Regions from separate parts of the Saccharobesus litoralis genome, predicted to be linked through region 3. Evidence: predicted binding sites of a transcription regulator. Region 3 holds the regulator's gene; each other region holds the start of a gene.
What was found. Region 3 encodes FNR, which switches genes on or off when oxygen is low (the NO sensors DNR and NnrR bind a similar motif). Its sites were predicted from a motif close to TTGATCTAGATCAA; they were not measured.
Positions count from the first base shown of each region.

Region 1: a site for FNR is predicted at 3,877-3,890, ahead of napE (periplasmic nitrate reductase, NapE protein). Genes of this name have one in related genera too.
Region 2: a site for FNR is predicted at 3,711-3,724, ahead of nrdD (anaerobic ribonucleoside-triphosphate reductase). Genes of this name have one in related genera too.

Region 1 covers NZ_CP026604.1:2,982,042-2,987,526, forward strand. The annotation lists gene C2869_RS10660 (Tex family protein) at 1-565, shown strand, start outside; gene C2869_RS10665 (DUF4760 domain-containing protein) at 828-1,733, opposite strand; gene metK (methionine adenosyltransferase) at 2,516-3,667, opposite strand; gene napE (periplasmic nitrate reductase, NapE protein) at 4,010-4,168, shown strand; gene napF (ferredoxin-type protein NapF) at 4,212-4,712, shown strand; gene C2869_RS10685 (chaperone NapD) at 4,720-4,992, shown strand; gene napA (nitrate reductase catalytic subunit NapA) at 5,010-5,485, shown strand, end outside.
Region 2 covers NZ_CP026604.1:1,336,280-1,341,764, forward strand. The annotation lists gene thiH (2-iminoacetate synthase ThiH) at 1-359, opposite strand, end outside; gene C2869_RS04665 (thiazole synthase) at 579-1,388, opposite strand; gene thiS (sulfur carrier protein ThiS) at 1,397-1,594, opposite strand; gene nrdD (anaerobic ribonucleoside-triphosphate reductase) at 1,773-3,587, opposite strand; gene nrdG (anaerobic ribonucleoside-triphosphate reductase activating protein) at 3,792-4,244, opposite strand; gene ubiT (ubiquinone anaerobic biosynthesis accessory factor UbiT) at 4,237-4,794, opposite strand; gene ubiU (ubiquinone anaerobic biosynthesis protein UbiU) at 4,929-5,485, shown strand, end outside.
Region 3 covers NZ_CP026604.1:3,676,239-3,681,723, forward strand. The annotation lists gene C2869_RS13145 (DUF4856 domain-containing protein) at 1-1,156, opposite strand, end outside; gene rlmF (23S rRNA (adenine(1618)-N(6))-methyltransferase RlmF) at 1,655-2,530, shown strand; gene uspE (universal stress protein UspE) at 2,548-3,483, opposite strand; gene fnr (fumarate/nitrate reduction transcriptional regulator Fnr) at 3,676-4,407, opposite strand; gene C2869_RS13165 (sulfite exporter TauE/SafE family protein) at 4,456-5,103, opposite strand; gene ccoS (cbb3-type cytochrome oxidase assembly protein CcoS) at 5,109-5,357, opposite strand; gene C2869_RS13175 (heavy metal translocating P-type ATPase) at 5,354-5,485, opposite strand, start outside.

The DNA.
Region 1 (5,485 bases), 690 kb from region 3:
TAAATTAAAAGCGTTAAAAGCGGCTGACTATACTGACGAAAAGTTTGGTCTGCCGACGGTTACTGACATTATTAAAGAGTTAGATAAACCGGGACGCGATCCGCGCCCTGAGTTTAAAACAGCCACCTTTAAAGAAGGGGTGGACTCCATTAATGACCTAAAAGTGGGAATGAAGTTAGAAGGTGTGGTGACCAATGTGACCAACTTTGGGGCTTTTATTGATGTCGGCGTACATCAAGACGGCCTAGTACATATTTCAGCCATGTCAGAAACCTTTATTGATGATCCGCGCAAAGTAGTTAAAGCGGGTGACATAGTTAAAGTGAAAGTCACAGAAGTGGATGTGGCGCGTAAGCGTATTGGTTTTACTATGCGCTTAAATGACGAAGTTCATGCCACAGCGAGCGACAATAAAGCGAAAGGTAATCCAAATCAAACCAAACGTGGTGCTGGTAACAACCGCGGTAAATCTGGCGGTGGTCAGAAGAGTTTTGGTGGTAATAGCCTAGGTGGCGGTGCTATGGGTAACGCCTTTGCTGAAGCGTTTGCTAAGGCTAAAAAGTAGTTAATTCAATCCCCTTGATTTTATAAGCGGTGGCTCGATGTCGCACACCGCTTATATTTTGTCTCTCATACTACCCGATTCGACCTGCATCAATATTATCTTTTTTAGGTGGAAGTTTGGGTAAAAATACCGATTTCTGAGCACAATCTATAAAATTTTAGTTAGCTATGAATTACACTATTTGGCTGTCCTTTGACTCATTTAATTAGTGTATAATTGACGATAGAAGTAATTCCCCCTCAAGCCTGAACAATATTGGCTACTAGCCCCTTTTGTTTTTTTGTTTTTTATCAAGCTGAAGGCAATCAAAGTCTCGGCGTTCTTTCCATCGTTCTTCCAGTTCAACGAGATTTGAAAAAGTTTTCTTTGATTTGTTTCTAGCATAGGAAACTATTTGCTCAGCTCTTTGGTAGTGACCAATAACAACAGCCCCAATTGTTTGAAACAACAACTCCTCATCCAATACACCTGATTTTATGCCATAAGCTAGAAATTCATAGTAGTTAAGTAAGTAAGAGTGAGCAGATATACTTTGAATTTTTTTTTGTGTATCAGTTAAGTCGGTATTGCTTAAGACTGTATTACTTGAGTGATATGTTTCGACGTCTTCCTTGCTTATTGTTGTATGGCTTCTACTAGGATAATACCTATTGGCTAAGCGAGTTTGCTCTTGAAATTCTTCCGAAACGCGCATTTGCAATAACACATTTAGAGAGTGATTGGTCTTGTTGTGTTGCCTAGTCAATTGATGCTGGACGAACCACCCTAATATCACAAGAGCACCTGCTGATGTATAACCAAGCAGGTCTATTGCCTCTGAATTCATTTTTGATGCACCACCTTGAGGGATTGCACTTTGCCAAATAGCTACTACTAAGAATAAAAGTGCTAACCCTAGAACACCAAAACCACCCCAAAAAAAACGTTTACCATAAGGTAAAAATTTTGCTTTATTAAGAGGAACAAACACTCCTATAAAGAAGAATAAATAAGAAGCTATCCAAAATATCAATTTATTATCAGCATAGAACCCTTCAGAATGCCCATTCGCACCACATGCAAAAGTAGCTATTAATAAACTTATTGCTATTGATGTGTAGTTGAAAAAGTTTGCTTCGCGTTTAATGATGGAATTAATGGTATCCGATATTGTGTAATGATCTTCCATTGTGTTACTCGCAGTATCCCAAAAACCAAAAAGCCTCCAACAGGAGGCTTAGTACTTAAGTGTGAATGGATATTAGTCAAGATATCCATCTTGTAAAGGAGTGTCTAAATAGCCTTCGTCAATAGAAGGACTTAGAGCAGTCCCATTAATGGCTTTGTTTAAATATATATTTTTCATAACAATCTCCTTAAAATACATTCGTATAACTTATTTATACGTAAGCTTTACGAATTTAGATTACCTCACCTATTATAGGCTATCGGCGCGAGAGTATATAACTTTATATATCAGCCCTGCAATTTATTTGAGCGGCATAAATATTATTGAATATACTCTTAGTACATTTAAGCGTAGTTTAATTGCGCTTAAATGACAGTTATTAATATCAGTTCTTGCTACAGAGTAGAAATTAACTTTGATCTAAATTTACCGCAACAATAACTAGTTCGTCAACAATTACACTGCGATTAATGTATTTAAACGTATTTTAAAGTGTTTAAACTGTCTTTAAATGTTTACGAATAAGATTTTATTAAAAATTAAAACCACGTCCTCTGGGTGTGGATCCTATTTTAATCCAAGTTAGAATGAAAACGTGAATTGATGGAGTCTCAAATTAGTAGCTAAAGTAGAAAGCCATAGTGGCAATGAGGGAGTGGTACTTTGCTCAATTGAACGAGAGGCGCTTGGGTTATGAGGTAGGGGTAGTTGTTAAGTTTAAAATGTTAGCCTAATCAATTTGTTAGGCTAACTAACATTTACTAAAGCTAAATTTGAGCCTATTACAGACCAGCAGCTGCTTTTAATGCATCAACTTTGTCGGTTTTTTCCCATGGAAATTCTTCGCGACCAAAATGACCGTAAGCAGCAGTAGCTTGGTAGATAGGACGCTCTAAATCTAACATGGTTAAAATACCATACGGGCGTAAATCGAAATTAGCGCGCACGATATCCGTTAACTTGTCTTCGGCAATTTTACCAGTACCGAATGTTTCAACACTGATCGAGGTTGGTTCTGCAACGCCAATCGCGTAAGACACTTGAATTTCACAACGGTCAGCTAAACCTGCCGCAACAATATTTTTGGCTACGTAGCGTCCCGCATAAGCTGCAGAGCGGTCAACTTTAGATGGATCTTTACCAGAGAAAGCGCCACCGCCGTGACGTGCCATACCGCCATAAGTATCTACAATGATTTTACGGCCAGTTAATCCGCAGTCACCCATAGGACCACCAATAACAAAACGGCCGGTCGGGTTAATATGGAATTGGGTTTCAGCATTTAACCATTCTGCTGGTAACACAGGCTTGATGATTTCTTCCATTACGGCTTCGCGTAAGTCAGGTGTAGAAATACTGTCACAGTGCTGGGTTGATAAAACTACCGCATCAATACCTGTGATTACGCCATTTTCATAAGCAAAGGTAACTTGTGATTTAGCGTCAGGGCGCAACCAAGGAAGAGTACCGTTTTTACGTACTTCTGCTTGGCGTTTAACCAAACGGTGAGAGTAAGTAATAGGAGCAGGCATTAACACGTCAGTTTCGTTCGATGCATAACCAAACATTAAACCTTGGTCGCCGGCACCTTGGTCTTCTGGACGAGAACGGTCAACACCTTGATTAATATCAGGTGATTGCTTACCAATGGTGTTTAGAATGGCACAAGAGTCAGCATCAAAGCCCATGTCGGAATGAACGTAACCAATTTCGCGCACGGTTTTACGGGTGAGTTCTTCAATGTCTACCCATGCAGAAGTGGTTACTTCACCACCTACCATGACCATGCCGGTTTTAACATAAGTTTCACAAGCAACACGAGCCTTTGGGTCTTGCTCTAAGATGGCGTCTAATACGGCATCAGAGATCTGATCAGCAATTTTATCCGGATGGCCTTCAGAAACTGATTCTGAAGTAAATAGATGTTTAGCCATGGCTTTATCCTCTTGGTTTAGCAGTCTTTAGCAAACTAACAAGTAGTTGACTGGATAAGTCGGTTATTTCGATGGTTTTTTAGCCATCGACAAAGTGCGCACAGTGTATTCATTTTAAATTAATTTGCAAGTTTTTACGTCTAGACGTCTAAACGTCTTTATGTGAAAACGTCTAAGCCTAGTTTGCTATCGACGATACGCGGTAAAACTTGATGTAGATCAGATCAATTGAGCTTAACGCTGACTCTATTCAAGTCGCTGGCCAAAAATTGATCTCACGCAAAGTTCCTTTTTTAAGAGTTGTTAATTTGATCACCAGCAAAGAAGCTAGATAGGTGATCTATGAACCAAGAACAAACTTCAGAGTTGAAGAGCCGAGAAAGAAATACCTTTCTGTTTTTGACTATTTTTCTCGCCCCCATTTTGTCCATCATTATTGTTGGTGGCTATGGGTTTATGGTGTGGATTAGCCAACTGTTATTTGGTCCTCCAGGCGCATAAGTCTGGTGGATGACTATTTTAGGAATGGCAAGGTCTAACCCGCATGATTAATCGTAGCCGTCGCGGATTTTTAACCGGTAAGCGTCATTGGCAGCCAGCCATGCGTTTACCTTGGTTGAAAGATGAGCAAACATTTTTCAATTTATGTGATCAATGTGGTGATTGTATTGCAGCGTGTGAAACTCAGCTTTTAAAGCGTGATAAACAAGGCTGGCCACAAGCTGATTTTTCAACTGCAGAGTGTACATTTTGTCAAAAATGCGTTGCCGTTTGCAGCAAGGCCATGTTTGTTGATGACAAGAGCCAAAAACCCTGGTCTGCCAATATTCAAATCAACGATAAATGCTTTGCCAGTCATGATATTTATTGTCAAAGCTGTCGAGACGCGTGTGATTCCAGGGCCATTCACTTTCGTTATATCGATTCAGCTATTCCTAAACCTGAAATAAACCTGACCGATTGCAGTCAATGCGGCGCTTGTATTGAGTCGTGCCCGCAGCAATCAATCGACTTTAATCTAACTCAACCCTCTACCACGGAGTAAATGAGCTATGTCCGCAGTACAAGAAGCGAGCCAGCCCGAGTACCACGTAGCCAGTTTTGTTGCTCAGGCGATACCGGCACAAATTCAAAAGGTGCAAAACAGCATTTTAAGCCAAGCCGGCAGCGAAATTCACGCGGTAAGTGATGAAGGCAAAATTGTTTTTACGATTGAAGCTGATAGTCAAAATCGCATTGGTAAAACCATTGATGACATCAAACAAGATAGCGCCATTTTGACTTTGGCGCCGGTATACCACCAATTTTTAACAGAACAAGTTTAATTTCACTGGGGAATAATATGACTATCAATCGCCGAGAATTTATCAAAGCCAATGCGGTAGCTGCCGCGGCGGGCGTTGCCGGTGTCGCGGTACCCGCAAAAGCCAGTAACTTAATTACAAGTAGTGAATTTACCAAACTAAAATGGGATAAAGCCCCTTGTCGTTTTTGTGGAACGGGCTGTAGCGTAAACGTAGGTGTTATGGACGGTAAAGTTGTAGCCACTCATGGTGATATCAAATCACCGGTTAATAAAGGCTTAAACTGCGTTAAAGGCTACTTTTTATCTAAAATTATGTACGGTAAAGACCGTTTAACCACGCCATTATTACGTAAGAAAAACGGTAAATTTGACAAAAATGGTGATTTTGAACCCGTCAGTTGGCAAGAAGCTTTTGACATTATGGAACAAAAAGCCAAAAAAGCCTTACGTGATTCTGGCCCAACAGCCATCGGCATGTTTGGTTCAGGTCAATGGACAGTGATGGAGGGCTA
Region 2 (5,485 bases), 2.3 Mb from region 3:
TTGGCTTCAGCTAAAATTTGCTCCGGCGTTAAGGCATTACGCCTAACTTTATTATTGGCAGAAAAGCCGCAATAGGTACAAACATTGCTGCACCAGTTAGATAGGTATAAAGGAATATACAACTGGATAGTTTTGCCAAATCGTTGTTGGGTTAATTGCTGGCTAACTTGGGCCATTTGCGGCAAATAAGCTTGGGCAGCGGGTGAGATAAGTGCTGCGAATTGATCAAGCGATAAACCCAAACCAGATTTGGCTTGCACAATGATCGATTCAATATCAGCTTTTTTGGTCGCAAGGATTTGCTGATTGAGTTGTTGCCAGTTAATTAATTGACTGGTTTGGTAAAAAGATTCTGCCACGCGTTAGCTCGCTTTATTATTGTATTTATGGAAAAGGATTTATTATTCGAATAGCAAAGCTATAACCTTTTCAATAAAGATATGATCAATTGAATCCCTTGTAGGTCGAAGCTGCTGCTTCGTCAAAACCTTAAAATACGACGCGAGCGTCGAACCTATAAAAATAGCTAGCCTTGTTTCAACTAATCAAAATTGCAGATCGAGGTTCGTTTAAAGCGCCTACATTATTGCTTGTTCTTGTGCCTGCAAAAACTCAGTTAGCGGACTACTTGCTTGGGCTTCAAATGTTTTATTAGCCATGCCGGCTTGATAGGCTAAGCGTCCGGCTCGTACGGCATAGGCAAATGCTTTAGCCATGGCGACAGGATCATGTGCGACCGAAATAGCGGTATTGACCAATATGGCATCGGCGCCCATTTCCATTGCTTGTGCAGCATGCGATGGCGTGCCGAGTCCGGCATCGACTATGACTGGGACATTAGCTTGCTCAATAATAATGCGTAAAAATGCTGCGGTTTGCAGACCTTGATTAGAGCCAATCGGTGCGGCTAGCGGCATAACTACCGCGCAACCGGCTTCTTCCAATTGCTTACACAATACCGGATCAGCATGAACATAGGGCAGTACGGTAAAACCTTGCTCGCATAGGACTTGTGCGGCTTTTAAGGTTTCAAGCGGATCTGGCATTAAATAGCGCGGATCGGGATGGATCTCTAATTTTACCCAGCGGGTACCAAAGGCCTCATGTGCCAAATGCGCAGCATAAATAGCTTCTTTAGCATTGGTTGCGCCAGAGGTATTTGGCAGTAAACGCACACCTGTATCTTGCAGTGAGGTTAAAATATCATCTTGGCCGTTAGTCACTGGATCAATACCAACTCGCCCAACATCTACCCGTTTTAGCGCCAATGTCGCCATTTCGGTTTCGGACGCCCTAATGGCCAAACGCATTAGCTCTGTGCTTGCAAATTTGCCAGTACCCATTAATAAACGCGAGTTAAATTCAACATCGCCTATTTTAAGTAGCATAATTTGGCTTAACCTCCCGCAATCGCTTGAAATACGTCGACTTTATCGCCGGCTTGTAAGGTAAATTCGGGCCACATATTTTGCGGGATCACTTCAAAGTTAACCGCGACGGCTAAGCCCTTGTTATTGGGCAATTGTGCAATCAAAGCTGCAAGATCAGGCTTGGTTACTTGTTGGGATTGACCGTTTAATTGAATTGCGATCATTGGGTTTACCTATTTATTTTTTGGCGATTACAACACTGGTCTTGGTCAAGCAACAGTCGAAGGGAAAGTGTTATAAAACAACTCTTTCCCTTCGACTGCCTTGGTTTATGGTGAGCTCGACGAACTACGCTCAGGGTGAAGGTCTTTATTACCTTCCTACTGAAAAAATGCTCTTTACCTAAGCCACTTTTCTCGGTTGTTTATGATAATGACGTAAGCCGTGTTCGGTTTGGCGTGGTGAGCTAAAGCTGGATACTTTTTTCAAGTAGCCAATAATACGCGTCGCCCAGTCTATCTTGGTTGAGCCGCATTGCTGGCAGCTATGACGGGTATGTTTATCAATATAGCCACAGTCATTACATAAGGTGATCTTGACGTTGGTTGTCCAATAGTTGCAGCCGGTTTTCGCAGCAATTCTATACAACTTTAGGTATTGTTCTTGATCTGGATATTCTTCCAAATTTAAGTGTAGCGCCGAGCCGCCATCTAAAAATTGATTTAACGCTTTACCATGCAAAATAAACTTATCGAGTAGGTTTACGTCGTTATCTTCGACCGCATAAAAGTACGAGTTATAGCAATCGCGGGTTACTTCTAAACCTTGTTGTCGATCCCATTTAGCGTTTTTGACTCCAAGGTTTTCGGCCGGTACAAACTCGGTATTAAACTTATAGCCCCATTCTTTACTCGCTGCGCGGTTGGCATCAAAGATCACTTTAAGTTGGTTGGTAACAAACTCAACATAGTCTGGATTGTTACCGGCTCTTAGCCCTTGCGACTCTGCCGCTTCGACCATGCCGTTGATGCCTATGGTCAAAAACTGCTTATCGAGATGAATAAAACCTGCGTCATATACTGGCATTAAGCCATTGTCTTGATAGTCTTCTAAAATTTTGCGATAAGCCACTTGGTACTTATGAATATTGTCGACTTGTTTTTGTAAGTCTCCGCCCTCTTGCACTAAACGATTAATATTTAGGGTCATGACATTAATCGAACCCGTCGCGACTCCACCAGCACCCAAGGTATAAGAGAAGGTATTGTCATTAATTTCATTACGTAAGCGGCAGCAGGAAGCTAATGAATCTGGGTTATCCGACATATACACAAAGAAGCTATTGCCGTTAGCGTTTTGTTGAGCGCAGAAATTGGCGAAATCGAGATCAGACGGCTCACCATCATTAGTAAGCATAGCCGCAGTGACTACAGGATAGGTCAATAATGCTTTATTGCGTTCTTCGTTAAACCAGTTCATAAAGAAGCACTGTAAGCGATCTATGCTATCCCAGTTTGGTTGATGTAACTGTGGATCATCAGATGTCGCGGCCTCAGGAAACACAAAGTTCTCGAACATGGCTTGACCAAACTCTCGCGAGAAAATACTGATATTCCAAAATACAGATTGATAACCGCGTGCCGCCGCTGGTTGATTTAAGCTATACACCACATGCTGTAAATGCGCTTCAATGGTAGTTTTATGGGTTGTTAAGTAATCGTCACCATAGTCTTTGCGGGCGAAATAATCGAAGTAGCACAAAAACTCAACCGTCGCGACTGCACCAGCAAACTGGGCGCTAACCGCAAACACTAGATTGATAAAAGCCCCACAAAATGATTCCAGATGTTGAGGCGCTTTAGATTCACCACCAAGTTTAACTAGGCCATCTAATAACAAAGGATACAAGGTTAGGCTTACGCAATACGGTTTTAATGAACTTTCATCATGGCAATATAACAGATGAGAATCTAAGTCCGCCAAGTACTGCTGGGCTAGCTCGTCACCGAAAAGTTCGCGAATTTTTGCGGTTAATAACTGGCGATTAACCGCTATATTAATGTCCTTGTTTAACTCATTTTCTAACGTCGCTAAGTTCTTACAACTGACGTTGGCATTGGCATCATATTTCGAGCCATCGGCGGCGTTACTGGCATGAATATAGTTATCTATAAATTGGACTTTATGTTGAACTAGGCTATCGGATAAGTGCTGCATTTTATTCTTGTTCCTATCTGCAATTAAGTAATTCGTCGAGCAACCGGTGACACTATATCTTGTGTCTTGGAGCAGTATTAAGCACCACATATAGTATTAATTCCAGTTGAGAAGAGATCTCAATTGACGCAAATCAAGCCGTTTTTATAAATACTTTACAAGCCTATTTTTGTTGGTTTAAATCAAAGAAATTGTGTTTACTGCCTAGTGTGTTTGAAACTTGGCATTGAGCAGCTCTCCCGTGTGTACGTTAACAAACCTTTGGTTAGTGGTGGCTTTGTCTAGGCCTCCCAATTTGGGCTGCCACCGTCCATATTTAACATAATCTAATTGAGCCAATATAGGTTTGCTCAACTTATCTTTACCTGTATACAAACACGTCTTAAGCCCACGCTTTTTAGCAATACTCAAGCAAATAATGAGTTGATCACTTTGCCACTCACCGCCAAAAAACACCACACAACTGATCAAGGCTTGGTACTTATCTAACCATTTAATGTAATCTGCTTCTGTTAATGGTTGACCATAATTGGGGTCGTGGATCTCTGGGCTATGGCAACCTTCGCACTTTAGTGCGCAGCCGGTGATAGTGAACAATAACGACACTTCACCTGGCACTTCTTGCAATACCACTTGTGGTGTTAAGTAATTAAACATGACTTACCCCTTGCGACACATGCAGCTCAGCATAAAAGTCGATAAATTGATTTAATGGTTTGGCTAACACATCGCGATCAAACGCATCTAAGAAGTTTTTCAAAGCCAAGCCAAAATCTGTATCACCCGTGATCTGCAATTGGCGTCGAAAAAATAAGGTATCGGGATCACACTGTTGCGCTGCCATTAAGACAAAGGCTTTATGTTGACCACTAATGGTGACGTCAGCCTCTTTACTGTCTCTAGCATTAGCCGTACCTGGTCGCCGACAGGTGATCTTGGCTTTCTGATCTTTTCGCTTATTGGCTGATGGTGTAACAGAGATCTGCACATGCAATGGAATATCGAGCATTTTTAAGCCTAGCCATTTGCCTTGCAAAAAATTTAACTCTCCATTGTTTAATGGTTCAGCAAAGACTTGGTTAAACATCTCAGCCAACACGCTATCCATTAAACGTTGTGGCAATATTTGCTGACTAAAAGCGAGGAGTTTAGGTACTACAACATTAGCGGGTGCTAGACGGTTTAACTGAGAAAATAATTGGGTCATGTGAGTCTTATGGGTTAAAAATTTGTAAATCAGTATAAGAAGCTAATAGCCCGCACCTTTAATCTAAATCAACGAAACCCTGCTTCTAGGCTTTTATACTGCGATTCATTCCTTCATCATGATGTGGATCAATTATGCAATTATTGAGCCCCGCTGGTAGCCTGCCAGCGGTAAAATCAGCCTTAAAGCAGGGTGCTGATGCTATCTATATCGGCTTAAAAGACGACACCAACGCCAGACATTTTTCCGGCTTAAATTTTGACAATAAAACCATCGGCCAAGCCGCCCAATTAATCCAACAGCAAAATAAACTGTTACATATTGCCATTAACACTTTTGCTCACCCAGGCCAGTTTAAGCGCTGGCAATACGCGGTTGATCATGCCGTCGATATCGGCGCCAATGTGCTGATACTAGCTGACATAGGTGTGTTAGATTATGCAGCCAATCGCTATCCTGATATCGAGTTGCACTTATCGGTGCAAGCGTCGGCAACCACAGCACAAGGTATTCAGTTTTATCAAAATAACTTTGGTATTAAGCGCGCGGTATTGCCGCGCGTATTGTCGATACATCAAGTAAAACAGCTGGCGCGCACAACCAAGGTGGAGCTTGAAGTCTTTGCTTATGGCAGCTTGTGTATTATGGCAGAAGGACGCTGTTATTTATCTAGCTATATGACTGGCGAAAG
Region 3 (5,485 bases):
AAATTGATTTTTCCCAAGCAAGCAAAGCGGCTTCGGCTTGTATTTTCATGGCTGCAACGGTTTCAGCATCAGCTTGCGGAGCGTCATCAGATGATGGATTTTTTGCCGCTTCATTAGCCAATGCGCGTAATGTTAAGAAGGCATCAAAAGCATCTTTAGTTAAGTCAGTCGCCACAGTTGCGCCATTATCACGCTTACCAGCATTCACTGAGTTACCCCAGTTGTATTCGCTATTTAAGTCGATTTTTCCGTCAGTATTCGTGTCAAAGTAGTGTGAACGAGCGTTAGCACTTTCATCTTTGCCGGCTAACTCTAAATCTGAATATTCCGCGTAGTCACGAGCAGCACCAAAGTAGCCAAAACCTTCATCAATTTGGTGTTCTAGTGCGGTGTAAGATTTACCGTCTACTTGTTGGTTAGCACTAAGTAAACCTTTACCAGCAGTATCACTGTCTAAGTAATCATCAGCACCTTGCGAGAAGGCTACAGCGCCAAGTAAGAACTTTTGAATTAATTGTTTAAGATCTAAGCCTGTACTTGTTACATACGTGTATTTAAGAGCGTTGCCTTCAGGATCTTGACGATTTAACGAGTTACCATTGATATCAACAACTTCTGCCGCTAATAAGTCAAAGAAGTGATCGACTAAGTCTGTTGGCGTATTGATACCCATCCAACCTTTAAAGTTGCCCGCTGTTTCCCAGTCTTTATGTTGACCCGTTGCATCTTTACCGGCGATTTTACCAATTAAGTTTTTACCGTCAGAAATATCACGAACTGTAGTTTGCTCAGTACCTGGCGTTGTAGTTAAAGTAAGTGCTTTATCACTTGCTGTATCATCACCATCGCGAAAGTATTCGTTAAGGGCTGCAACCACTTCGTCATTGCTTGTATAGTTACCTGCATCTAAGCTGCCAACAAAGTTGGTTAATTCTTGAATTAATGCATGGCGAGCAATTTGTCCTGTATAAGACACTGATGAACCAGTCGTTAATTGGCTTTCAAATGTATAAGTTGCAGGAACTTGTAGTTTTGGCTCTTGATTTGCGCCGTTGTCATCTGAATCTGAACCACCACAGGCGCTCAAACTTACTGCTAAAATTGATGAAACAAGTACCGTTAGTGAATTTTTCTTAAATGATTTCGCGATTGCCATTTGTATTCCTAATTAAAGTGATAATGGTTATCAATTGTGTTTTAAGTGGCAAGTATAGTATCAAATGACATTTAATCAATTTTTGGCGAAACAAAAATTGAACTGATTTATTATAGAAAATACAAAATGGTTATAAAAAGATAGTAGATTGTAATAACCATACAAAATAATGGTTTATAACTTTTTTGTTACATTTGTGACTTAAGTTAGGCTAGTGTTTTCGTTTGTGTATCACTTAATATCAGGCATTTATTTAGTGTAATTGGAGTCGCGCTTCTTGGGGTAATTTTCCCGTTCAGTACTCGCTCTTTAGCTGAGTTCGAAACGTCATGAGCATATGCTTAATATACTTAGTGCGCTCATACCTAGGTTAAAGTAATGGAGTGCAACGAGAATTATAATTATGAAAAGTCGATCAAAAAGTGGTATCTAACATTTTTAAACCGATCGAAAGCCTATAAACTGTGCAGACCTAAGTTATTATCATTACCAGCTATAGTGAAAACTCAGTTACATCCTAATAGTCGTTTTAATTCTGATTATCATTTTGCCACGCTTACGCAGATCGAGCCTGAATTGGCGAATTTTATTTTTGAAAAACATAATAAACAAACATTGGATTTTGCCGATCCGCTTGCGGTAAAGCTACTTAATAAAGCGTTGTTAAAAGCCCACTATCAAATTGAATTTTGGGATATTCCTGAGCATTATCTTTGTCCAGCTATTCCTGGGCGAGCGGATTATATTCACTATATTGCTGATCTGCTAAATGGAGCTAGCCAAGATCGTCAGATTAAGGGCTTGGATATAGGAACCGGAGCGAGCTGCGTTTATCCAATTATTGGGGTTGGCGAATATAATTGGCAATTTGTCGGGACGGATATTGATCCGATTTCAGTAAAAACCGCGCAAATGATAGTTAAGTCTAATCCGCCAATAGGTAAAAAAATCGAGGTTAGACAGCAAAAGCAAGCAGATCATATCTTTACTGGCGTGATTAAAAAAGGTGAGCAATTTGCTTTTAGTATGTGTAACCCGCCATTTCATAAATCCTTGGCTGAGGCATTTAAAGGCAATCAACGTAAAATTAAAAATTTGACAGGTAAAACGCCGGCCAAATCTCAGTTTAACTTCGGTGGTCAGCAAGCTGAATTATGGTGTAAAGGTGGCGAAATTGCGTTTGTCAGTCAAATGATTACTGAAAGCCAAGCTTACGCAGAGAATATTCAATGGTTTACCTGTTTAATTTCTAAAAAAGAAAATATCAAACCCTTACAAAAGCGCTTGCAGCAGGTTAAGGCAAAACAGGTACGCGTTATTGATATGGCGCAGGGCAATAAAGTGAGTCGCATCCTTGCATGGTGTTATACCTGACAATTAATGCAATCAAGTTAAGTATTGAGTTTAATTGGACAAACATAGCCTTCCGGCTTTAATGCCAGTACGTCACAGTTGATGGCATCTAACATATGTTCTGCGGTATTACCTATAATCGCAGCTGATAGTCCTGTACGGCCAATTGTCCCCAGAACAACAAGTTCGGCATCCATCTCGGTCGATAACTTGGGCACCACTTCTTCAGCTAATCCTTCTTCTACTACACAATGCTCTGGTTTAACTTGATATTGGTCAGCGTAGGTTTGCATAGCATCAAGATGGTGTTGTCGTATCGATTCGATATAACTCGATGGATCAAACTCAGGGATTTCAACCGCTAAGCTGACAGGCGTACCAGGGTAGCAATTGACGAGTATGGCATCTGAATGCAAAACGCGAGCGGCCGATTTGGCTTGTTCTATAATTTTTTTATTGAGTGACCTGTGTTCAGCTTCATCGCTACTAACATTGACCGCCGCTATTATTTTACTGTTTTCAGGCCAAGCATGTTCTTTAACTAACAACAGTGGGACTGGACATTTACGTAACAAGTGCCAGTCAGTAGGAGTGAAAATGACTGATTTTAGTACATCATGTTCGTGAGTCGCTTTAATAACCAGATCATAATTATCTTTTAAAACCGTCTCTAATATGGCTTGATAAGGTCGGTTATGCCACAACACTCTTGCATGTAGTTGGCTTGCTTGATCCGCTTTTTTATCTAAAATACCTTCTAGCCAATTACTGCGGTCATCGATAACAGCGCTTTGCATTAATTGGCGCTCTTCGCTAGACAACATAGTCGTCATTTCATATGAAAAGTCGAATATGGTCATTATGGCCGTGACACTTGCCCCTGTTTTGGAGGCCAACTCTATCGCTCGATTTAATGCTTTCTGTTCTGTTTGAGTTGGGTCAATGACGGCTAAAATTCGATTAAATTTTTCCATGGTAGGGATCCCGCTTTGTGAGTGCTTAACAATAATTTTAGTTCAATATTGGCAAAACAGCGGGAATTTAGTTGATACAGAGCAAACAGGCGTTTTGGTTAATCAACGTTAAGATATTGGTGGTCAGCGAAGGCTAAAAACAAAAAGCCAGGTCAAACCTGGCTTTTTATCAATTCAATTTGTTTTGCAAAATTAGCAGAGTATGTTGTTACGGCTGCCTGATAATTCATCTAAGCCTTTATGGTCGACAATACTGATAAATTTTCCGTTAACGCTAATTAAATTTTCTTTTTGATAGCGGCTGAGTAAGCGGCTGATAGTTTCGACAGTTAAACCTAAGAAGTTACCAATATCAGCGCGGGTCATGGTTAACCGGAATTCGTTTGGTGAAAATCCGCGTTGCTCAAATCGATAGGATAAGCTACTGATAAACGCTGCCAATTTTTGCTCGGCGGTTTTGCGGTTTAATAATAACACCAGCTCTTGATCTGAGGTGATTTCATTACTCATTAATTTCATCACTTGCTGGCGCAGTTGCGGCATATTAGCTGATAAGTTATCAAGTGTGTCAAACGGGATCTCACACACTAATGAGGTTTCTAATGAGACAGCAAAACTAGGGTGAATTTTATTATGGATGGCATCAAAGCCAATAATATCACCGGGTAAATGAAAGGCGGTTATTTGTTCATCACCTTGGCTCGAAATAGTATAAGATTTAAACGAGCCAGAACGCACGGCATACAAAGATTTGAATGGTTTACCGGCTTCAAATAGTTTTTCCGCTTTTTGGAATGGGCGCTTGCGATGAATGATTTCATCAAGCTTATCCATATCTGTTTTATTTAAAGACACGGGTAAACAAAGAGAGCTGATACTGCAGTTATTACAACTAACTGCACATGAAAATCCTGAATTTTCCATTGAGATAACCTTAGCGACCTTATTAATCGTACAGTCTACGACAATATCCTAAAGTTGCAATACCCCTACGAATATTGTGTATATTCCATAAGCGCATAAAGATAGTCCAGCCACTAACTTTACCTGATTATGTTTTAATAATTGCACAACCTGCTGAGACATAAAGGAGGTTGTTAGCATTGAAGGTAATGTACCAATTCCAAAGCAAAGCATGATTAATGCGCCTTGGTAAAGGCTAGTGCTGCTCATGGCCCATGCGACAGTTGAGTAGACTAATCCACAAGGCAGCCAACCCCAAAGCGCACCGGCCACAAAGCGTTGGCTAATGGATTTTTGCTTTAAGGTTTTAGCTGCATGGGGTTGAATTAGTTGCCAAAGCGGCGTGAATAGTTTTTCAAAGTAGTTAATGAGTAAACTAAGGCGAGCAACGTATAAGCCCATTAATATAATTAAGCTACCTGCTAGCACTTTGACCACAATTAGAGCGGGCTTAATCTCACTTAGCAAGGTTTGGCTAGCCAAACCTACCAATGCGCCAATTAACGTATAGGTGGTTATTCTGCCTAAATGATAAGCGGCGATGGCAACACAATTTTTATCATGGCCAATAGCTGCGCTGATCCCGCCACACATGGCAAGGCAATGTGATGATGCCAAAAAACCAATGGTAAATGCGCTGATGAGTTCAGTTAGCATACTGCTTATGACAAATCACTTTCTTGCTTGGACGATTTTTGGTGATCCGTTGGTGTTTGTTCTTTAACCGAGCCATCGACTACATCATTGGCGGTTGCGGGCTTATTTGGCTTATTTTCATCATCAAAAAGAATGTTATAGGCTTGTCTGTCTAGGTCATCAAATTGTTCGGATTTAACCGCCCAAAAAAACACACCTATAGCAATTAATACAATAACAATAGCAAGGGGGATGAGTACGTAAACTACGTTCATAATTTTAAAAGCCGAGTCGAGTTGATAACAACCAGTAGTGAACTTAATGACATACCAAATACTGCAACGTAAGGTGATAGTATGTTCATACAAGCTAATGGCAATACTAGCGAATTATAGCCTAATGC